2 regions of the Amycolatopsis sp. NPDC023774 genome follow, and region 2 is predicted to be linked to the other one. Evidence: riboswitches for the same ligand, from Rfam matches in the RefSeq annotation. Region 2 holds a riboswitch; the other holds the start of a gene.

Region 1 (11,043 bases), 560 kb from region 2:
CCGATGCTCGTGGTCGCCTCGGTGCTGGCCGGCGACATCGTGTTCACGATCCTGGGGTTCCTGACCTCGCTCGACTGGCTGCACCCGTTCCTGCTCAACCGCAACTGGTCCGAAGCCCCGACGGAGATCCTGCGGGACCCGATCGGCGGCTCGATGCTCACCGAAGGCGCGCTGCGAGCGGCTTGTTACATCGTCGTGGGGCTGTCGCTGGCGTACGGCCGGCTGGCGACCCGAGACGGCTGAGTTCGAGGGGTTTCAGCCGACGATCGCGATCCCGTCCGGGTCCAGTGCGAGCCGGACGGGATCGCCCGCACGCAAGTCGGCCGTCACGGGCGCGACCGCGTCCGCCGTGTGCTTTCCGGACAGTCGCACGACCAGCCTGAGGTGCTCACGGCGGTGCACCGCGGCCGTCACCTCGCCGGTCACGCCGGTTTCGGCGACGCGCAACGCATGGGGCCGCAAGCCGAGCCGCACCGGGCCGTCTTCGGGCTCCGGGAGCACGACGTCACCGAGCTCGGTGCGCACAACCCCGCCCGCGGCCACCCCGTCGACGAACGACGTGGCGCCGAGGAACTTCGCGACGTCGTCGTCCGCCGGGTTGCGCCACACGGACCGCACGGCGCCTTCCTGCCGGATCTCGCCGGCATCCAGCACGGCCACGCGGTCGGCGAGCGTGAACGCCTCTTCTTGATCATGGGTGACCAGCAGCGCGGTGATCTTGCTGCGCCGCAACAGGTCCGCGAGGTCGATGGCGAGCTGCTCACGGAGCCCCGCGTCGAGGCCGGAGAGCGGTTCGTCGAGCAGCAGCAGCCGCGGTTCGGGTGCGAGGGCGCGGGCCAGGGCCACGCGCTGGGCCTGGCCGCCCGACAGCTCGGTGACACGCCGGCGTTCGAACCCCTTGAGCCCCACCAGTTCCAGCAGCTCCTCGACGCGCGCTCGGTGCTTCGCTTTGGGGATCCCGTGCATGCGCAGCCCGAACGCGATGTTCGCGGCGACGTCGCGGTGCGGGAAGAGCTGGCCGTCCTGGAAGACCAGCCCGAACCCGCGCCGGTGCACGGGCACGGTGGCGAGGTCGGTGCCGTCCCAGCTGACCGAGCCGGACGTCATGGGCTCCAGGCCGGTGATGGCACGCAGCAGCGTCGACTTGCCGGAGCCGGACGGGCCGAGCAGGGCGAGCACCTCGCCGTCGGTGATGTCGAGGCGCGCGTCGCGCACCGCGGCGAACGAGCCGTAGTGGACCGTGAGGTCCCGCACTGTGAGCGCCATTCAGAACTCCCCCACCGTGCCGTGCCCGCGAACGGAGCCGAACCGGTCGATCAGCGCGACGGCCACGACCGTCACGACCATGAGCAGCGCGCACGCCGCGTACGCCATCTGGTTGTTGAGCTCACCCGGGCGTGAGATGAGCGTCGCGACGGCGACGGGCAGCGTCGGCGCGTCGGGGCGGGCGAGGAAGCTCGTGGCGCCGAACTCGCCGAGCGCCACCACGTAGCCGAACCCGGCGGCCGCGACGAGCGAACGCGCGGTGAGGGGCAGGTCGATCTCGCGCCACACGCGCGCCGGGCTCGCCCCGAGCGTCGACGCGGCCTGGCGCAGCCGCACGTCGACGGCGCGCAGCACCGGCAGGATCATCCGCACGACCAGCGGGATGATCACCAGCGCCTGCGCGAGCGGCACGAGCAGCGGCGAGGTGCGCAGGTCGCCGGGCAGCGCGTCGAGCGTCACGAGATAGCCGAAGCCGACCGTCACGGCGGAGACGCCGAGCGGCAGCATCAGGGCGGCGTCCATCGTCTCGCCCATGCCGCGGGCGAGGCGCCCGGGTGCGCGTCTCAGGGCGACGAGCACCACGCTGGCCAGCACGCCGACGGTCATCGCGAGCAGGGTCGCGTCGGTGGCCGCGGCGAGGGAGTTCTTCGCGGCCACCCAGCCGGAGACCTGCAGCGCGTCGTCCGTGCCGGTGCTCGCCAGCGCACGGAACCCGGCGAGACTCCAACCGTCCGGTGTGGACACCGACGCCAGCAGCAGCGCGACGATCGGCGTCATCAGCAGCGCGATCACGAGCGCGGCGGCGCCGACGGTCCACCATTCGCCTCTTCTCGGCCGCCGGGGCGTGGACTGCTTGAGTTTCACGGCGTTCTCGCGCCGCCGTCGGGCAATCGCGCCCAACCCGAGCGCGGCGAGGACGGCGGCGAACTGGATGAGCGACAGCGCGGCCGCTCCGGAGAGGTCCAGCAGGTCGACCGTGCGCAGGTAGATCTCGGTCTCGAGCGTGCGGTAGCGGCCGCCGCCGAGGATGAGCACCACGCCGAAACTGGTGGCGCAGAAGAGGAAGACGACCGCCGCCGCCGACGCGACGGCCGGGCCGAGCGCCGGGAGCGTCACCGTGCGAAAGGCCCGCCACGGCGAGGCGCCCAACGCGCGGGCGGCCTCGGTCGCCCGTGGGTCGAGGTGGCGCCACAGCCCGGCGACGGTCCGGGCGACCACGGCGACGTTGAAAAACGCGTTGGCCAGCACCAGCGGCAGCACGCCGCCGTCGGGCCACAGCGCGCGGAACGCGAGCCCGACGACCACCGTCGGCAGGACGAAGGGCACCAGCACCAGGGTGCGGGCGAGCCCGACGCCCGGCAGCTTCACGCGCGCGAGCACGTACGCCACCGGCAGCCCCGCGACCACGGCGACGACCGTGGACGCGGCGGCGCCGACCAGCGTGAACGCGGCGAGCTGCCACGTCTGCGCGTCGGCCAGGACCGTGTCCACGCCGCCGGCCGAGAAGCCGCGGCCGAGGATCGCGACGACCGGCCAGGCGAAGAACACGACCAGGAACGCGACGGGCAGCAGGCCGAGCAGCGCGAGGCCGGCTGTGCGCGCCGTTTGCGCCGGCGTTACGCGCCCATGAGCGAGCGCCATTCACCGATCCACTTCTCACGACCGGCCTGGATCTGGTCGGCGGGCAGAGTCGCGGGGTCCTGCGGCAGCGGCGCGGCCGCGGCCCAGCCGGTGGGCAGGTCCACGCCCTCGCGGGCCGGGTAGACGTACATGTTGGCCGCGACCGTCGCCTGGAACTGCTGCGACAGCAGGAAGTCGACCACCTTCTGGGCCTGCGGGACCTGCTTGGTGTTCGCGAGGACGCCGACATACTCGATCTGGCGGAAGCACGTGTCGAGCAGGGCCTTGGTGCGCGGCTTGCCGTCGTCGCCGATCTCGGCGGCCGGGGAGGACGCGTAGGAGACCACGATCGGGCGCGGCCCCTTGCCCGAGGAGCCGGAGAAGTCCTTGGTGTAGGCCTCTTCCCAGCCGCTGTCGACCTTCACGCCGTTGGCCTTGAGCTTCGCCCAGTAGTCGTGCCAGCCCTGCTCGCCGTACTTCGCCACGGTGCCCAGCAGGAACGCCAGCCCGGGCGACGCCGTGGCGGGGCTCTCGGCGACGGTCAGGTCCTTGTACTTCGGGTCGGCGAGGTCGTCGTACGTCTTGGGCTCGGGCAGGTGCTTGCTCGCGAAGTAGGCGGGGTCGATGTTGACGCAGACGTCGCCGACGTCGACCGCACTCAGGCGGTGTTGCGGATCCACCGAGTACCGCTGCGGCCCGCGGTCGGCCTCGGGGCTCGTGTACGGCTGGAAGACGCCTTCACCCAGCGCGCGCGACGCGAACGTGTTGTCGACGCCGAACGCGACGTCGCCGATCGGGTTGGCCTTGGTGAGAACCAGCTTGTTGGTGAGCTCCCCCGCGTCGCCCGACTTGAGGATCTTGAGCTTGATCCCGGACTGCCTCTGGAACGCGTCGAGCACGTCCTGCGGCGCGACGAACGAGTCGTGCGTGACGAGCGTGACCGTCGGCGTCTGCTGGGCGTCGCCGCCCGAGCCGCCGGACAGCGAGCACGCGCTCGCCAGCACCGTGACCATGGTCAGTCCCAGCACCGTGCGTGCGGTCCGCGGAATCATCTGCCCTCCTTGCGCCGGATGCGGGGAGAGCAGCCCTCCCTGCGCCGGCATGATCCGGAATCAGGTGCGAACGGTCGCGGGCTTTCACCGCCCGCCTCTCAGCCCGGCTGCACCGGACTCCCGTGGCAACCGTGCAGCGTAGCCCAAACGGGTTCACCATTGGACACATGGCGCAACTACTGAGCGACTCCGAGATCTCGTCCGCCCTGGCCACCGTGCCCGACTGGCAACGCGACGGCGCCACGATCACCCGTTCGGTGACCCTCTCTTCGTTCCCGAACGCCGTGGCCTACGTCGTCCGCGTCGCCGAACTCGCCGAGGCCGCCGACCACCACCCGGACATCGACATCCGCTGGCGCACGGTGACCTTCCGCCTCTCCACCCATTCGGAAGGCGGCCTCACCTCGAAGGACTTCGCTCTCGCCGGCCAGATCGACGCCGCGCTCACCGTGTGACGCGCCCTACTGTCGCGACACCTCCCGCGGGCTGACACGTCCTCTCTTCGTACGTTCCACGAGGAGGGACCCCTTTCATGACCCAGGCAATCGTTGTCGGCACTCTCGCGTTCACCCTGATGGTCGCCGTCGCCGGCGCGGTCCTGTGGCGCACTTTCCGCGCCCACCGTGATCTCGACCACAGGCTGTAACACCACCCTTGATCAGCGCGCTATCCCAGCGGAATCCGCCCGCCCCACCCCCGCTAGGACACGCGATGAACAACTCGCCCACCGCCCTCTCGCCCACCCAGCGCGCCTGGATCACTCTGTTCGCCACGGCGTTCACACTGGCGGCCCTGGTGGTGCTCGGTCTGCTCAGCTGAGCGTTCTCATCACCCTCCGAAACACCGGACGGTTCGGTGCCGACGACTCGGCATGAACCGTTCCTCCGTCGCGTGCGCGGCAGCCGTGCTGTGCCTGGCTGCCGCGTCCTGCGCGCGACCTGACCCGCCGCCGGCGCCCGTGTCGACTTCGGCGGCCCCTGCCGCTCCGGTTTCGCCGACCACGCCACCCCCTTCACCGACGTCGCCCCCTCCGACGTCGCCCCCTCCGGCGGCCACGACGACGTCGGCCTCCACGCCGCGGACCACCCGGAAGTCACCCAAACCCCGGATCCGCGACACCCGCCCCGGCTGCGGCCAACGAGCCGTCAACGCACGCAAGTTCAACCCGAGCTGCAAGGAATACCAGGGCTATCTCGACCCCAGCGGTCCTGGCCGCGGCAAAACCTCCGGCGAAATCCAACACGACTGGCTGTGCGAACAGGGCATGTTGCCGAAGAACGAATGCTGAACCTGTGTGCGTGGAGCAACCCCGGGTTGGCGGTAGACGATCACCACGAGAGCCTGCGACCGTGGTGGTCATGACTCCGGAGGATGACCCACCGGCGTTGTTCGCCCTGCCCCGGCGGCGCGAACCGCTCGCGGCGTTCCAGCGTCGCCTCAGGCACCACCGCCCGGCAGCGCCACCGAACACGACCCGCGTCCACGGCCGCACGGCCACCGGCACGGTCCACCTCGTCACCGAGGAATGGCTGCCCGCCTGCGGGACCGGCCTCAACGGCTGGGACTACCGCGGTCTGAACCCGACGGACGAAGCCGTGACCTGCCACCGCTGCGACGCCATCATCGCGCGGACCCGCCCACCCGAGGGTCAGCTGACGTTGTTCTGAAGCCCCGCGTCGGACCCGGACCGAGCAGCGGCACGTGCGTCCATGCGCTTGAACGCGAGTTCCGCAATGCGCAGGAGGTGTTCGCAATACGGCCGCCCGCTTCGGGGAACTCGGAGAGCGAGCCCTGCAACCTGGCCTCGCGCTCCGCGAGAAAGTTCCACGACCGATCCGACAGCAGCTCCCCGCCGTCAATCCTTTGCGACTGGCCGACGATGTCAGCGGCGATCATCACGGCGCAGACCGAGCCGTAGTCCGCACCTCGAACGACCTCGGGAGCAGGAAATGGCATCGCGTGGTGCTCTTGGAGAGCGACAGCCAGTTCGTCGGTCATCCGCCGAGCCCACGACCGCGAGCAAGGCTCAGACGTTGAACCTGAACTCCACCACATCCCCGTCCGCCATCAGATAATCCTTGCCCTCCATGCGCACCTTCCCCGCGGCGCGCGCAGCGGCCATCGAGCCGGCCTCCATCAAATCGGTGTACGACACGATCTCCGCCTTGATGAAGCCGCGCTCGAAGTCCGTGTGGATGACGCCGGCGGCTTGGGGGGCGGTGGCGCCCTGGGGGATCGTCCAGGCGCGCGATTCCTTCGGGCCCGCGGTGAGGTAGGTCTGCAGGCCCAGGGTGTGGAAGCCGGCGCGGGCGAGGGCGTTGAGGCCCGGCTCGGCCTGGCCCACGGACTCCAGCAGCTCGCGCACGGACTCCTCATCGTCGAGTTCCAGCAGCTCGGATTCGACCTTCGCGTCGAGGAAGACGGCGTCGGCGGGGGCGACGAGCTTCTCCAGTTCCTCGCGCCGGCCGGAATCCGTCAGCACGCCCTCGTCGGCGTTGAAGACGTACAGGAACGGCTTCGTCGTCAGCAGGCTCAGCTCGCGCAGCGACTCGAAGTCCACTTCCTTCTGTGCCTGGAACAGCGTGCGGCCCGCGTCGAGGATTTCCTTGGCGCGCTGCGCGTTCTCCAGCGCCGGGCGCGCCTCCTTCTTGGTGCGCGCCTCCTTCTCGAGGCGCGGCAGGGCCTTGTCGAGCGTCTGCAGGTCGGCGAGGATCAGCTCGGTGTTGATGGTCTCGATGTCGCTCGACGGATCGATGCGGCCGTCGACGTGGACCACGTCCGGGTCGTCGAACACGCGGATGACCTGGCAGATCGCGTTGGCCTCGCGGATGTTCGCGAGGAACTTGTTGCCCAGTCCGGCACCCTCGGACGCACCCTTCACGATGCCCGCGATGTCCACAAAGGACACGACAGCCGGCACGATCTTCTCCGAGCTGTACATCTCCGCCAGCTTGTCGAGGCGCGGGTCCGGCAGCGGGACGACGCCGACGTTGGACTCGATCGTCGCGAAGGGGTAGTTCGCGGCGAGCACGTCGTTGCGCGTCAGCGCGTTGAACAGGGTGGACTTGCCGACGTTGGGCAGGCCGACGATACCGAGGGTCAGACTCACGACAGTTGAGTCTACGTGCCCGGCAAACGCCCCGGCCGACCCGGTAACGCCGTGTCGGATTCCCGCCAGCCAAGCCCGCGACCTGCTGGCACCATCGACCTCATGGCCACTCTGACCGCCCCCCTCTGGCGCGACACCGAGCGCTGCTACCGGGCCGTCACCGCCCGCGACCAGCGGTTCGACGGCCAGTTCATCATGGCCGTGCGCACCACCGGCATCTACTGCCGCCCGTCCTGCCCGGCGATCACACCGAAGGCCCAGAACGTGCGGTTCTTCCCCACGTCTGCCGCCGCCCAGGCGAGCGGCTTCCGCGCGTGCCGGCGCTGCCTGCCCGACGCCGTGCCGGGTTCGCCCGACTGGAACGTGCGCGCCGACCTGGCTGCCCGCGCCATGCGCCTGATCTCCGACGGCTTGGTCGAGCGCGAAGGCGTGCCCGGCCTGGCGCGGCGGCTCGGCTACTCGGAACGCCAGCTCGGCCGCGTCCTCACCGCCGAGCTGGGCGCCGGCCCCCTCGCGCTCGCCCGCGCCCACCGCGCGCACTCCGCGCGGCTGCTGATCGAGCTCTCGGCGCTGCCCCTCACCGACGTCGCGTTCGCCGCCGGCTTCTCCAGCATCCGGCAATTCAACGAGACGATCCGCGAGGTCTTCGCGACGACGCCTTCGCAGCTTCGCGCGGCTTCACTGCGTCGCGGCCGCCGCGCTGAACCCACCGGCTCGACGCGGCTGAGCCTGCGCCTGCCGTTCCGCGCGCCGTTCGACGCGCAGGGCGTGCTGCGTTACCACGCGTCGCACGCGTTGCCGGGGGTCGAGGCCGCCGAGGAGAGCGCCGACGGCATCACCGGATACGGCCGCACGCTACGGCTTTCCCACGGCCCCGGCCTGGTCTGGCTATCGCCGCAACCGGACCATGTCCGGTGCGACCTGGCGTTGACCGACCTGCGCGACCTCGGCAGCGCGGTCTCCCGCGTCCGGCGGCTGCTCGACCTCGACGCGGACCCCGAGGCCGTCGCGCGTGTCCTCGGCGCGGATCCGGTGCTCGCGCCGCTGGTTACGAAGGTGCCGGGGCTGCGCGTGCCCGGCGCGGTCGACGGGCCGGAGCTGGTCCTGCGCGCCGTACTCGGCTCGGCCGCCGCCTCCGTCGCCGCGCTCGGCGCCCGGGTTCCGCCCCGCGAGCCGCCGATGGACACCCTGACCACGCTCTTCCCGGAACCCGGGGTCGTGGCCGCCGCCAACGTGAAACCGCACGTCAAGACCGTCGCCGCGGCATTGGCGGACGGTAGCCTCGACCCGCACATCGGCCGGGATCCGGGTGAGCTGCGGGCGGAGTTGCTCTCGTTCGGCATCGACGCCGACTACGTCCTGATGCGCGTGCTCGGCGCCCCCGACGTCCTGGTCACCACCGACCCCGCTGTCCGCCGCTCTGCCGCCGCCCTCGGCCTCGACCTACCCGGCGCGGCCCGCGGCTGGCGGCCGTGGAGCTCGTACGCCACCTGTTACCTGCAGACCTTCGACCCTGAGGAGAACCTCTCGTGAGCACCGCCTTCTGGTCCAGTGTGGACACCAAGATCGGCCCCTTCACCGCCGTGGTCACGGGCGACGGCGCCGTCCTCGCCTCCGGCTGGACCGCCGACGTCGCGGAGCTGACCCCGCTCATCTCCCCGGCACTGGCCCCGGCGACGCTCACCCGGCGCCGCGACCTGGGCCCCGTCACGACCGCCGTACGCCGCTACCACGCGGGCGAGCTGGATGCCGTCGACGACATCGAGGTGCGCCAACGCTCCGGTGCCTTCCGCCAGCACGCTTGGGACATGCTGCGCAAGGTCCCGCCGGGCAGCCCGGTGAGCTACGCCGAGTACGCCACGCTCTCGGGCAGCCCCACGGCTATCCGCGCCGCCGCCTCGGCCTGCGCCCGCAATGCTGCCGCCCTCTTCGTGCCCTGCCACCGCGTGGTCCGCACCGGCGGTGCGGTCGGCAACTTCCGCTGGGGCACGGACGCGAAGCGCTGGCTGCTGACGCATGAAGCAGCTGCCTGAGTTACTCCGAGTACGCCGCCCTCGCAGCCAACTCACGACCGCTAGCTTGCTTCGGCCCCCTGTCGCCACGGCGGACGGCGCCATCGGCTTCTTCGGCCGCAGCTGACGTCGCCGTTGGCCGCTCACGAACGAAGCTGCCGGAGCAGGCACGCCGCCCTCTCGGCGGCAGCCCCACGGCCCTCCGCACGGCGGCGTTGGCCCACGTCTCGCGCTGAGCCTTACGCCGTGCGGAGCTCGATCCGTGAGCCGGTGCGGGACTTGTGCACGCGCAGGCGGGTCGGGATGCGTTGGCGGAGTTCTTCGACGTGCGAGACGAGGCCGACGACCCGGCCGCCGGCGCGCAGCTCGTCGAGGATGTTCATCACGACGTCGAGGGTTTCGGCATCGAGGGTGCCGAAACCCTCGTCGACGAACAGGGTGTCGAGCAGCGCACCGCCGGTTTCGCCGGCGACGACGTCGGCCAGGCCGAGCGCCAGCGAGAGCGACGCGAGGAACGACTCGCCGCCCGAGAGGGTCTTCGCGGGGCGGACGGCCCCGGAGTAGTCGTCGAGCACGTCGAGGCCGAGGCCGCCGCGGGTGCCGCGTGCGCCGGCCGCGTCGGAGTGCACGAACGAGTAGCGGCCCTGGCTCATGGTGCGCAGGCGAGCGGTGGCCGCGAGCGCGACCTCCTCCAGCCGCGCGGCGAGCACGTACGAACGCAGCGACATCTTGCGCGAGTTCTGGCCGCGACCATTGACCACTTCGGACAGTGCGCGCAGCTCGTTGTATTCGGCCTCGACGGGAGCGAATTCCGCGAGCGCCTTGCCCATCCGCGCGGCCAGCTTCTTCAGCTCGCCGTGCTGCGCCGCCACGGATTTCAGCGCCGCGAACGCCGTCTCCGCCCGCTCGCGCGCGGCCTTCGCCACTTCGGCCAGTGGCGCGACCTCCACTACGTCGTCGGGCGAGATGCCGAACAGCTCGGGCTGTGCCAGCAGCTCCCGCGCCCCCGCGGCCGTCGCATCGGCTTCGGCGAGGCCTTGTTCGAGCTTCGTGACCTGCTCGTCGGAACGGACCGCGCCACGCATCTCCTCCAGAGTGGCGAAACCCTTGGCGTGCAGGGAGATTTCGACCAGGCCGTGTTGCTCGGCGAGGCGGGACTCCGCACCGACCACGGCCGTGCGCGCCTCCGCGACGGAATCCAACGCCCCCGCCAACGTGAGCAGGTGCCGCCGGCGCGCGGCGACGTCGGGGAACTCACCACGCCCTTCGAGCAGCCGCTGCGAGCGTTCGGCCAGCCGTTCCTCCAGGGCACGGACCTCGGCCTGTGCCTCCGTGACGGCCTGGTCGGCCCGGCGCCGTTGCTCCGCCAGCTGGTCGGCTTCCTGCTCCAGCTTGACGACGTGCCGGGCGAGCTGGTCCTTCCGCGCGGCCTGCTCGGAGAGCGCGCCCACGCCGGCCCGAGCCTCCGCCAGCTCCGCGGCCACGGACTCGGCCGTCCGCTCACCCAGCCGCTCGCGCAGCGCGTCCAGCCGCGCCTTCGCCTCCTCCAGCGCGGACACCACGCGTTGCCGCAGGGCGCCGGCCTTCTGCTCCGACTCCTCCGCGGCCCGTTCCTCCTCAGGGGCTACGAGCTCAGCCCCGTGCCGCGCCGGCGCCGGATGCTCCGCCGACCCGCACACCGGGCACGGCGCGCCGTCGGCCAGGCTCGCGGCCAGCTCGGCGGCCATGCCTTCCAGCCGACGTTCCCGCAGGTCAAGTCGATGCTGACGAGCCGCCTGATGCGCGTCCACGACCTCACGCAGCTTCGCCTCACCACGCCCGACCTTCGCAACGGCCTCCGGCAGCTCCGCGGCCGCGCGCGCGAAGGTGGTCAGCTCGTCGACGCGGGCCTTCGCACCATCCAGCTTCGCCGCCGCTTCAGCCGCCGACGCCGCTTCGCCCCGCAGCGCGGTGAGCCGCTCCGGCAGCTCCGCCAGCCGCGTCT
Region 2 (11,043 bases):
CCGCTTCGCCGGTGTCGCGTCCGGAGTGAACAACGCGATCGCCCGAACGGGTGGTCTTCTTGCGGTCGCGGTGCTCCCCGCAGCCGCCGGACTCACCGGTTCGGCCTACCGCGACCCCGTCGCGCTGACGGCCGGCTGGCGCATGGCACTGCTCATCTGCGCCGTCCTGGCGATCGCCGGGGGCCTCATCGCGTTGGGGATTCACAACGGCGTGCTCGGTTCGCCGGACGATTCCGGAGACACCTCGGGTGGCGCGGCCGGGCCCGAGGCCAAGCGGACCGCGGACGACGGGTCGCCCCACCTCGGCGAGTGCTTCTCGTGCGGGGTGGACGGACCGCCGACCCACGTCCGCGCGGGCCCGGCGCGCGACTGAGCCGCTAAGCGAGCAGCTCGGCCAGCAGTTTCGGATCGACGTTGCCGCCGGAGATCACCGACACCGTCTTGCCGCCAGGCAGCTCGCCGGCGTGGTGCAGGAACGCGGCGGTGGCCGTCGCGCCGCTGGGCTCGGCCACGATCCGAGCCCGGCGGGCCAGCACGCGCGTGGCGTCGCGAATCTCGTCCTCGGTCACGGTGACGATGCCGTCGAGCACGCTCTGCAAGTGCGCGAATGTGAGGTCCGACGGCTGGGCGCGCAGGCCGTCGGCGATCGTGCGGGCCCGCCGGTCCATCGGCCACTCGACGCGGCGGCCGGCACGCAGGCTCTCGGCGGTGTCACCGGCCAGCTCGGGCTCGACGGCGATGACCTTCGCGCCGGGGCACAGCGCCTTGATCGCCGTGCCGACGCCGGAAGCGAGCCCGCCGCCGCTCACCGGCACGAGCACGGTGTCGACGTCCGGCAGGTCGGCGGCGATTTCGAGGCCCGCGGTGCCCTGCCCCGCGATCACGTCGGGATGGTCGAACGGCGGGATGTAGGTGAGCCCGCGCTCCTTCGCCAGCGCGGACGCGACCGGTTCCTGCTCGGCGATCGGCACCTCGATCACCTCGGCGCCCCAGCTCCGGGTGGCCTCGACCTTGAGCCGCGGCGCCACGTCCGGCACCACGATCACGGCGGGAATGCCGAAGGCGTGGGCGGAGTAGGCGACCGCCTGCGCGTGGTTACCGCTGGAATACGCAACCACGCCGCGTGCGCGCTCCGCGTCGTCGAGTGAGGCGATCGCGTTGTACGCGCCGCGGATCTTGAACGCGCCGATCTGTTGCAGGCTCTCGGGTTTGAGCCACAGCTCGCCTTCGGCCCAGTGCTGGCGCAGCAGCGGCGTGCGCACGGCGTGGTCGGCTACCCGCTTCGCCGCGGCCTCGATTTCGGAGATCGTCACCAATCGCATGTGGCGAGTATGTCAGGAAAGTGTGAGCCATAGTCTATCCATTGTGGACGGTCGACGTGTCCTCGCTCACGGATGGGCAACGCGGGGAGTTCCTCACGCGACTAACTCGTTGAACACGACGGGGGAAACAGGCGGGAACTAGCAGATCGGGATCATGAGCGAGGAGCGGAAAAAGACATCGGAGCAGGGCGAGAAGAAGAGTTTCCGCCCGGCGCAGGTGGTGGCGACGGCGCTGGCCGCCGTCACGGCCGCGTTGCTGGGTTCGACGCTGGGCGTGGCGGGGACCGTCGTGGGCGCCGGGGTGGCGAGCGTGATCACCACGGTCGGCGCCGAGCTGTATCTGCGTTCGCTGCAGCGCACGCGCGAGGCCGCGTTGAGGGCGCGCGCGGTGCTCGTGACGGCCGGGCAGCGCAAGGCGGGCAAGTCCGGGCTGCCGCCGGTGGACGACCCGGCGCAGATGCCGACCGTGCTCCTGCCGCTCGACCCGTCGGAGATGCCGACGGTGCGGATCTCGAAGCTCACGGGGCCGGAGCGGCCGGAGCCGGAGGAATCGTTCGCCGACAAGCTGCGGAAGCTGCGCTGGCCGATCATCATCGGGACGAGCGTGGTCGCCACGGCCGTGGCCGTCGGTATCTCGGTCGTGGTCGAGCTGGCCGGCGGGCCCGGACCCGGGATCGTCCGCCACGACCCGGGCACGAGCCAGCACCAGCAGCAGGACGAGAAAACCAACCCGCCCGCGACTTCGGAGAACAGCGCGCCGCCCAGCGAGACAGAGTCGAACACGCCGCCGCCGTCGTCCTCGTCTTCGAGCACGTCGACCAGCGAAAGCCCGACGTCTTCAAGTAGCTCGGACAGCGCTGCGCCGCCGTCGAGCACGGGCGGAGCGCCGTCGACCACGCCGAGCGCGCCGCAGACGAAGGCGGGTTCGGCGACTCCGGCCCCCTAACCGAGCCGGGACTTGAGCGCCTGCGCGGCCGCCTTCGGGTCTTCGGCGTCGGTGATGGCGCGGACCACGACGATCCGCGTCGCGCCGGCCGCCAGTACCTCCGGCAGCCGCTCGGTGTCGATGCCGCCGATCGCGAACCACGGCCGGTGGGTGCCGGTTTTCGCGGTCGCGCACACGAGGTCCAGGCCCGGTGCGTACCGGCCGGGCTTGGTGGGCGTCGGCCAGCACGGGCCGGTGCAGAAGTAGTCCACCCCGTCCTCGGCGGCGGCTGCGGTGGCCTGCTCGACCGAGTGCGTGGAGCGGCCGATCACCACGTCGTCGCCCAGAATGCGGCGCGCGAGTGGCACGGGGATGTCGTCCTGGCCCAGGTGCAGCACGTCGGCGCCCACGGCGAGGGCGACGTCGGCGCGGTCGTTCACCGACAGCAGCGCACCGTGACGCGCGCACGCTTCGGCGAGCACCTCGAGAGCCGCGATCTCCTGCGCGGCCTCGAGCGGGGCGCCGTTCGTCTTGTCCCGCAGCTGCACGATGTCGACGCCGCCGACCAGCGCCGCGTCGATGAACTCGGCGAGGTCGCCGCGCGACGAGCGGGCGTCGGTGCACAGGTACAGCCGCGAATCGGCCAGGCGGGTGCGGATCTGTGATCCGGTCAGGGCGGGCATAGCGGGGACGTTACCCGCGCGCTACGGTGGGGTGGTCCGCACGGGAGCCCGAGGCACGGGCTGAGAGGGAGCTGCCGCTCCGACCGTGGAACCTGATCCGGGTCATGCCGGCGCAGGGAGCGTGATTTCCATGAGCGAGAACCTCACCGTAGTCGGCGGCGGTGTCATCGGCCTGTCCGCGGCCTGGCGCGCGGCGGCCCGCGGCCACCGCGTCACGGTGGTCGATCCGGCACCCGCGCGCGGCGCGTCCTGGCTGGCCGGCGGCATGCTGGCGCCGGTCACGGAGGCGTGGCCGGGTGAGGAGCACGTGCTCAGGCTCGGTGAGGAGTCGCTGCGGCGCTGGCCCGCGTTCGCGCGTGACCTCGCGGCCGAGGGCACGGACCCGGGGCTGGCTTCACACGGCACGATCGTGGTCGCGTTCGACAGCGCCGACGCCGGGCACCTCGACATCCTCGCGGAGTACCTGACCTCGCTGGGCCGCGACGTCGAGCGGCTCACCGGACGGGCGGCGCGCCGCCTCGCGCCGGGTCTGGGTGCGGTGCGCAGCGGGCTGCACGTGCCGGGTGATCTGGCTGTCGACAACCGGAAGCTGCTCACGGCGCTGGTCGACGCGTGCTCGAAGCGGGGGGTCGAGTTCTCCGCTTCGCGGGTTACTTCGCTCGACCACGTGACCGGTCCCGTCGTGCTGGCCGCCGGCGCGTGGACGGGTGCGTTGCACCCGCTGCTGGCCGACGCCGTGCGGCCGCTCAAGGGCGAAATCCTGCGGCTGCGGCCGCGCCGGGGCTGCCTGCCGCCCCCGCCCTACACGGTGCGCGCGGTGGTGGAGGGCCGGCCGATCTACCTCGTGCCGCGTGCTGACGGCGAGCTCGTGCTCGGCGCGACGCAGTACGAAGCGGGCTTCGACGAGACCGTGACCGCGCGTGGCGTGCGAGAGCTGCTGGAAGGTGCCGAACGGATCCTGCCGGGTATCACGGAGTACGAGCTCGTCGAGACCGCGGCCGGGCTGCGCGCGGGAAGCCGCGACGCGCTGCCGTACATCGGCGAGCTCGGCGAAGGCGTGTACGCGGCGACGGGGCACCACCGCAACGGCTTGCTGATGGCCCCCGTCACCGCCGACGCCGTGGTCGCGTGGCTGGCCGGCGAGGCCCCACCGGGCGAGATCGGGGCGGCCGCGCCCGCCCGTTTGCTGCAGAAGGAGCGAGTCTGATGGAGATCAAGGTCAACGGGAGCTGGCGCGAGTTCCCCGACGGCGCCACCGTTTCGGAGGTGCTCGACGCGCTCGACGTGACCCGCCAGGGCGTGGCCGTCGCGGTGAACGGCGAGGTCGTGCGCCGGGGCGAGTGGGAGGCGTCGGTGGTGCCGAAGGGCGCGAACATCGACGTGCTGACCGCGGTGCAGGGAGGCTGACTGTGGACGACGCTCTGGTCATCGGCGAGCACAAGCTGTCGTCGAGGCTGATCATCGGGACCGGTGGTGCCGCGAACCTGTCGGTGCTGGAACGCGCGCTGGTCGCGTCGGGCACCGAACTCACGACGGTCGCCATGCGCAAAGCCGACTCCGACGGCGGCACCGGCGTGCTCGGCCTCGTCCGGCGCCTCGGGATCAAGCTGCTGCCCAACACCGCCGGCTGCCGCACCGCCGCGGAGGCCGTGCTGACCGCTGAGCTGGCCCGCGAGGCGCTCGACACGGACCTCATCAAGCTCGAGGTCCACGCCGACGACCGCACCCTGCTGCCCGACCCGTTCGAAACCCTGGACGCCGCGGAGCAACTGGCGGCCGACGGCTTCACTGTGCTCGCGTACACCAACGACGACCCGGTGCTCGCCCTGCGGCTCGAGGAAGCCGGCTGCGCGGCCGTGATGCCTCTGGGCGCTCCCATCGGCACGGGCCTCGGCATCCGCAACCCGCACAACATCGAGCTGATCGTCGCGCGCGCCATGGTTCCCGTCATCCTCGACGCGGGCATCGGCACCGCTTCCGACGCCTGCCTCGCCATGGAACTGGGCTGCGACGCGGTGCTGCTGTCCACCGCCGTCACGCGCGCCAAGGACCCGGAACGCATGGCCGCGGCGATGCGCGCGGGCGTCGAAGCGGGCCGCCTGGCGCGGGACGCCGGCCGGGTTCCGCAGCGCTTCTGGGCCCACGCGTCGAGCCCGCCCCGCTGACGGCTGTCGTGCGTGTGCCGGCGTAGGTGGGCCTCCGGGGGGCGCCTCGGCAACGCCCGCGTGCCGATGGGTGCGGTGGGCTGTGCCGACGGCACGAGCGCGGCGGCAGGCGAGCCGATCGGCCCCGGCTTCGGGTGTGGCGGAAGGCCCGGCCGCCGTGCGTGTGCGGCCGGTTTCGCCCTGCCGGGGGTAGCCGCGGGTAAGCCGCGGGGTGCAAGTGGGCCGCGTTGGGCGTCCTGGTCGGTGATTTCGTCCGCGCTTAACGCCGAACGTGCACCGGCAGGCCTTATGGTGGACGAAACCTTTCCGGCGCAAAGGCGGCGGGCAACAGCGGTAGGAGGAGCCAGCCGTGACTCTATCCTCGGTCCAGGACGTCTCGGGCAGGTTGTACCTGGCCGTGGGGCGGCTGTCGCGCTCGTTGCGGCAGGCGGGGGTCCCCGGGCCCGGCCACGGCGCGATCTCGGCCCTCGCCACGCTCGTCCACTTCGGTCAGCTGCGCCTCGGTGACCTCGCGGCGAAGGAGGGCGTCGCGGCGGCCACGATGTCGCGCATCATCGCCACCCTCGTCGAGGCGGGTTACGTCACGCGCGAATCCGACCCCGTCGACCGCCGCGCCTGGCTCGCCCGCGCGACGGAAGAGGGCGAGCGGCTCGTGTCCGGCGTGCGGTCCACGCGGGTGCAGGAACTTAACCGCCGCCTCGACAAACTGAGCCCGGAATACCGTGAAGCCCTCACGATCGCGCTGCCGGCCCTGGAGGCCCTGATCTCCGACGACAGCTAGCTGCCGGCGGGACACCCCGCGCGGTGCGCCTTCCGGACGGACGTGACGCGGGCGTCAGCGCACGGGCACCGCCAGACGCCCCACCGCGGGCGATTGCCGTGCGCCCGGCTGACCGCGGCCGGGACCGCTCCGCCGTACACCTGCCACCGCTCGTCGCGACCACCGACCACCAGTGCGCTGAATCGCTGCTGCGCCGCGCCCGGAGAAAAACGGGCCGCCGCCCGGAGGAAAACGGGTTGTCGCCCGGAGGAAAACGCGCCCCTGCCCGGAAGGAATCGGGCCGTCGCCTGGAGCGAATCGGGTCCCTGCCCGAGAAAAACGCGCCCCCGCCCGGACGGAATCGGGCCGCCGTCGGGAGGAAACGGCCCCCGCCCTCCCAAGGGGGGCGTCCCTGTTCCAGCCTACCGAGGTCAGCGGCCCGGAAACGGGGTTCGGCAAATCTGTGGACAACGTCGGGAAAAGCGTTTCGGCTGTGGACAAATCAGCGGCTTGGCAGCGAGCCCGCGCGCTGATGTGGTAGACGGCAAAGCCCTGTCGCGCCGGGCCCGCGAAGTCTTCGACGTCGGTGCGCGCGCTACTCGGCCCGCGAAGTCTTCGACGCGGGCGGGCGCTCCGCTCAGCCTGTGAAGCCGAACCCGGCTTCACAGGCTACGGCGCCAAACAGTACCGGCGCCGCCGCGGCCGGCTACCGGTCCTCCGGTGCCAGCCGCCAGAACGCAGACACCGGCCCCACCTTCGCCCCCATCGGGTACGAGTGCTCGACCGCGTGCGACACGAACCACTTGCCGTAGCGCGCGGCCTCGACGACCGACATCCCTTTCGCCAGCCCGGCCGTCAGCGCCGACGCCATGGTGTCGCCCGCGCCGTGGGTGTGCGGGGTGTTGAAGCGCGGGCCGGGCAGCTTCACGAACGTCGAGCCGTCGAAGAGGAGGTCGACGCACTCCGGGTCGGAGACGAGGTGGCCGCTCTTCACGAGCACGTACTCGGGGCCCAGCCGGTGCAGCGCCACGGCCGCGGTGTGCATGCCCTCGCGGTCGGTCACGGTCAGGCCGGTCAACAGGCGCACCTCGTCGAGGTTGGGCGTCAGCACGGTCGCGCGCGGCAGCAGCTCCTCGCGCAGCGCGGACAGCCCGTCGGCGTCGAAGAGCGGGTGGCCGGTCATCGACGCCGCCACCGGGTCGACCACGAACGGCACCTCGTGGTCGCGCCCGATTCCCGCGTTGTCGCACGCCGTCGCCACGGCGTGGATGATCTGCGCCGACGCCAGCATGCCCGTTTTCGCCGCGCCCACACCCATATCCGACGCGACGGCCTCGATCTGGCCGGCGACGACGTGCGGCGGGATGTCCGCGCGATCGTGGACTCCCAACGTGTTCTGTACCGTCACGGCCGTCACGGCGACGAGCCCGTGCACGCCACAAGTGAGGAATGTCCGCAAATCGGCCTGCAGTCCGGCTGCGCCACCGGAGTCGGAACCGGCGATGGTCAACGCCGACGGCGGGCTCGGGTTTTCAGTCATGGGCACTTTCCGACTTCTGGTCTAGTCCATTTGGTCAGCTGTCCTTCATCCACAGTCCATCACGGTGGCACAGTGTGAGTGCCATCGCACTATCGGTGGGTGAAGGGGTCAGGATGAAACTCGCTTCAGTGGTCGTGGCGGTCGGCGCCCTCGTCGCCACGTCGTTGTCCGGGGCAGCCGTGGCGAACGCGGACAGCCCGAAGCTCTCGCACGTGACCACGGTCGGCGTGCACAACACCTACGACCCGGCCGCGTACCCGTTCCTCGCTCAGGCGCTGGACAACGGCTCGTCGCTGATCGAGCTCGACGTGTGGCCGGACTTCGTCACCCACGAGTGGAAGGTGAGCCACTCGAACCCGTTGGGCAACAGCAACAACTGCGTCGCCGCGTCGACGACCGCCGATCTCTACCAGGGCGGGACGAACAAGAACCTCGAGTACTGCCTCGACGACATCCGCATCTGGCTCGCGGCCCACCCGGACCACACGCCGCTCACACTGAAGCTCGAGATGAAGACCGGCTTCTCGGACAACACCGGAATGGGCCCCGATGAGCTGGACGCCGCGTTCCGCGCCCACCTCGGCAGCGCCGTCTTCAAGCCGGCCGACCTGCTCGGCAGCTACGCGACGCTGGACGACGCGGCCAAGGCGGACAACTGGCCGAGCGTGGACGCCTTGCACGGCAAGGTGCTGAGCGAGATCATCCCGGGCACGGTCGAGGAGCAGAACCCCACCGACACGCTGCACACCGACGTCGAGTACGCGAACTACCTGCTGGCGCAGAAGAACGCGGGCAAGCTCGGCGACGTCCAGATCTTCCCGACCGTGCACGGCGCCGTCGGCGGCGACCCGCGCGACAAGTACGCGGCGAACCTCAAGCCGTGGTTCGTGGTCTTCGACGGCGACGCCAACGCGTGGGTCACGCAGACCGGCCCGTGGTGGTACGACGCCAACCACTACTACGTGGTGATGACCGACGGCCAGAACGTCGCCCCGGCCATCGATGACCACAACCCGACCGTCGACCAGGCCAACCAGCGTGTGGCCGAGCTGGCGGCGCAGCACGCGTCCGTGGTCACGTCCGACTGGACGGGCCTGACCACGGTGCTGCCACAGGTCGTGGCGCGCGGCTGAGTTCCACCTGGACAGTCCACAGTGGCCCCGACTGCGAAGCCGGGGCCACTGTCAGTCCACATCAGACGGTGAGGACCAATTTCCCCGTGACGCGCCCGCCTTCGCCCACCTCGTGGGCCTTCGCCGCGTCTTCGAGGGGGAACGTCTGGTCCACATGCACCTTCAGCCGGCCCGCCTCGACGAGCTCCACCAGCCCGAGAAGCCCCACGCGATCCGGCTCCACGAGGATCGGCGCCGTCCGCACGCCCCGCTTTGCCGCGTCCTCCTGAGCCCGCGTGCCGACCCCACTGGGCACGCTGATGAGCAGGCCGCCCGGCTTGAGCGACGGCAGCCAGCGCAGGTCGCCGTCCTCGCCGACGAGTCCGAGCACGACGTCGAGATCCGCCGGTGTCGCCTTCTCGTCGCGGTAGTCGATCGGCTCGTCCACGCCCAGTGACCGCAGGAAATCGTGTTTCGCCGCGCTGGCCGTGCCGAGCACGTACGCACCGCGCGCCTTCGCGATCTGCACGGCGAGGTGACCGACGCCACCGGCGGCCGCGTCCACGAGCACCCGCTGCCCACTCCGGACATCCGCGACGTCCACCAACGCCTGCCACGCCGTGAGCCCGGCCAGCGGTAGCCCGGCCGCCTCCGCGTGCGACAGCCCGGCCGGCTTGCGGACGAACTGCCGGGAGGGCGCCGTCACGTACTCCGCGTAGGCCGCGGCCTCGCGCGGGAACCACGGCATGCCGAGCACCTCGTCGCCCTGCTTCACGCCGGTGGCCCCGAAACCCACCTCTTCGACGACGCCGGACACGTCCCAGCCCAGCGTGTAGGGCGGCTGGCCCAGGAACACCTGCTGCGCCCGAGTCTTCCAGTCGACGGGGTTGATGCCGGCGGCGTGCACGCGCACCAGTACCTCGGTCGGGCCCGGCGCCGGGCGGTCGGTCTCGGTCACCCGCAGCACCTCCGGGCCGCCGAACTCCCGCTGGGTCACCACGCGCATCTCGGATCTCTCCTTCTGGTCGGTTCGCTGGGCCTTCCCCTATGCTCGGGCCAATGGTCACTTTTCGCCAGATGGCACTTCCCGGTAATGTAGGTACCTGATGGAAACCACTCGTGACCAGGACGGATCGTGGGACGTCTACCTGAAGAGCTGTCCCTGCCGCGATGTGCTCGACCTGCTCGCGAACAAGTGGACTGCGCTCGTGCTCGGCGTGCTGGAGCAGCGGCCGCACCGCTTCGGCGAGCTGCGCCGCGCCGTCGGCGGCATCAGCCAGAAGATGCTCACGCAAAACCTGCGAAACCTCGAACGCGACGGTTTCGTCAGCCGCAAGGTCTTCCCGACCACGCCGCCGACCGTCGAGTACGCGTTCACTCCGATGGGTGCTGAGGTCAGTGCCCACCTGGTGGCGCTGAGCACGTGGTCGCAGTCGAACTTCGACCGTATCCGCGACGCGCGCAACACCTACGACACGCGCTCGCTCGAACCCGTAACCTAGCCGCACCCGCACCCCAATGCGGCGTTGGTTGCGTTGAGCGCACCGAACGCCGCATTGGGGTGCTTCGGGCCGGCGGCTCAGGTGAAGCGCGGCGGCGGCTTCAGCACGCTCTTGCGGTAGTCGGTCACGGCCCGGCTCTCGGCGATGCCCGGTTTGGGCTCCAGGCCCCATTTCCGGATCATCTTGAGGGCCGCGGCCGGTTTGTTGGCCGAGACCAGCTGGTCGACCTCGAACTGCAGGTCCAAAGGCATCTGCGCCCACAGTGCGCGGGCGGCGGCGTTGTCGGTCACGGGTCCAGTGTGGCCGGTCAGTCGGCCAGTCGCCAGAACGGGGACACCGGCCCCACGCCGGCGCCCAGCGGATAAGCCTCGGCGACGCAGCGTTCGATGAACTTCTTCGCCTCGGTCACCGCCGTCGGCACATCGGCGCCCTTGGCGAGCGACGACGTGATGGCCGAGGCCATCGTGTCGCCGCCGCCGTGGGTGTTCTCCGTGTCGATGCGCACACCGCTGAGCGTCAGCACGTCGGTGCCGTCAGTCAGCAGGTCCACGCAGTCCTCGGCCTCGTAGAGGTGCCCGCCCTTCACGAGCACCCACCGAGACCCGAACTCCAGCAGCGCCTCGGCCGCCGCGCGCTGGGTTTGCGCGCCGGTGACCGTGATGCCCGTGAGCAGCCGCACCTCGTCGAGGTTCGGCGTGATCAGCGTGGCGCGCGGGAAGAGCTCCGTGCGGATGGCTTCCAGCGCCTCCTCGCGCAGCAGTGCGTGGCCGGTCATCGACGCCGCCACCGGGTCGACGACGAACGGGGTGTCCGTGTTGCGTCCGATGTGGACCTCGTCGATCGTATTCGCCACGGCCTGGATGATGTCGGCCGTGGCGAGCATGCCGGTCTTGGCCGCGTTCACGCCCATGTCGCCGGCCACGGCCTTGATCTGCGCCGTGACGACGTCGGCCGGGACCTCGGTGAAGCCCTGCACGCCGAGCGAGTTCTGCACCGTGACGGCGGTGAGCGCGACGAGCCCGTGGACACCGTGG

Evidence for each region. A riboswitch is a leader RNA that binds a small molecule or an ion and turns the genes downstream of it on or off. The one in region 2 is predicted to bind thiamine pyrophosphate.
Region 1: it holds a riboswitch for thiamine pyrophosphate, as region 2 does, so the genes downstream of both, AB0F91_RS03220 (thiamine ABC transporter substrate-binding protein) here and thiO (glycine oxidase ThiO) in region 2, are expected to answer to the same signal.

The regions. Positions count from the first base shown of each region.
Region 1 covers NZ_JBFAAJ010000001.1:627,772-638,814, reverse strand. The annotation lists gene AB0F91_RS03235 (ABC transporter permease subunit) at 1-243, shown strand, start outside; gene AB0F91_RS03230 (ABC transporter ATP-binding protein) at 256-1,266, opposite strand; gene AB0F91_RS03225 (iron ABC transporter permease) at 1,267-2,907, opposite strand; gene AB0F91_RS03220 (thiamine ABC transporter substrate-binding protein) at 2,883-3,938, opposite strand; TPP riboswitch at 3,957-4,072, opposite strand; gene AB0F91_RS03215 (4a-hydroxytetrahydrobiopterin dehydratase) at 4,106-4,393, shown strand; gene AB0F91_RS03210 (hypothetical protein) at 5,297-5,605, shown strand; gene ychF (redox-regulated ATPase YchF) at 5,965-7,047, opposite strand; gene AB0F91_RS03200 (AlkA N-terminal domain-containing protein) at 7,150-8,580, shown strand; gene AB0F91_RS03195 (methylated-DNA--[protein]-cysteine S-methyltransferase) at 8,577-9,080, shown strand; gene AB0F91_RS03190 (SMC family ATPase) at 9,299-11,043, opposite strand, start outside.
Region 2 covers NZ_JBFAAJ010000001.1:67,775-78,817, forward strand. The annotation lists gene AB0F91_RS00345 (MFS transporter) at 1-373, shown strand, start outside; gene AB0F91_RS00350 (threonine/serine dehydratase) at 378-1,322, opposite strand; gene AB0F91_RS00355 (hypothetical protein) at 1,477-2,268, shown strand; gene thiE (thiamine phosphate synthase) at 2,265-2,930, opposite strand; TPP riboswitch at 2,961-3,066, shown strand; gene thiO (glycine oxidase ThiO) at 3,061-4,137, shown strand; gene thiS (sulfur carrier protein ThiS) at 4,137-4,337, shown strand; gene AB0F91_RS00375 (thiazole synthase) at 4,334-5,095, shown strand; gene AB0F91_RS00380 (MarR family transcriptional regulator) at 5,445-5,876, shown strand; gene thiD (bifunctional hydroxymethylpyrimidine kinase/phosphomethylpyrimidine kinase) at 6,562-7,395, opposite strand; gene AB0F91_RS00390 (phosphatidylinositol-specific phospholipase C domain-containing protein) at 7,509-8,528, shown strand; gene AB0F91_RS00395 (NADP-dependent oxidoreductase) at 8,590-9,513, opposite strand; gene AB0F91_RS00400 (helix-turn-helix domain-containing protein) at 9,614-10,009, shown strand; gene AB0F91_RS00405 (hypothetical protein) at 10,087-10,299, opposite strand; gene thiD (bifunctional hydroxymethylpyrimidine kinase/phosphomethylpyrimidine kinase) at 10,317-11,043, opposite strand, start outside.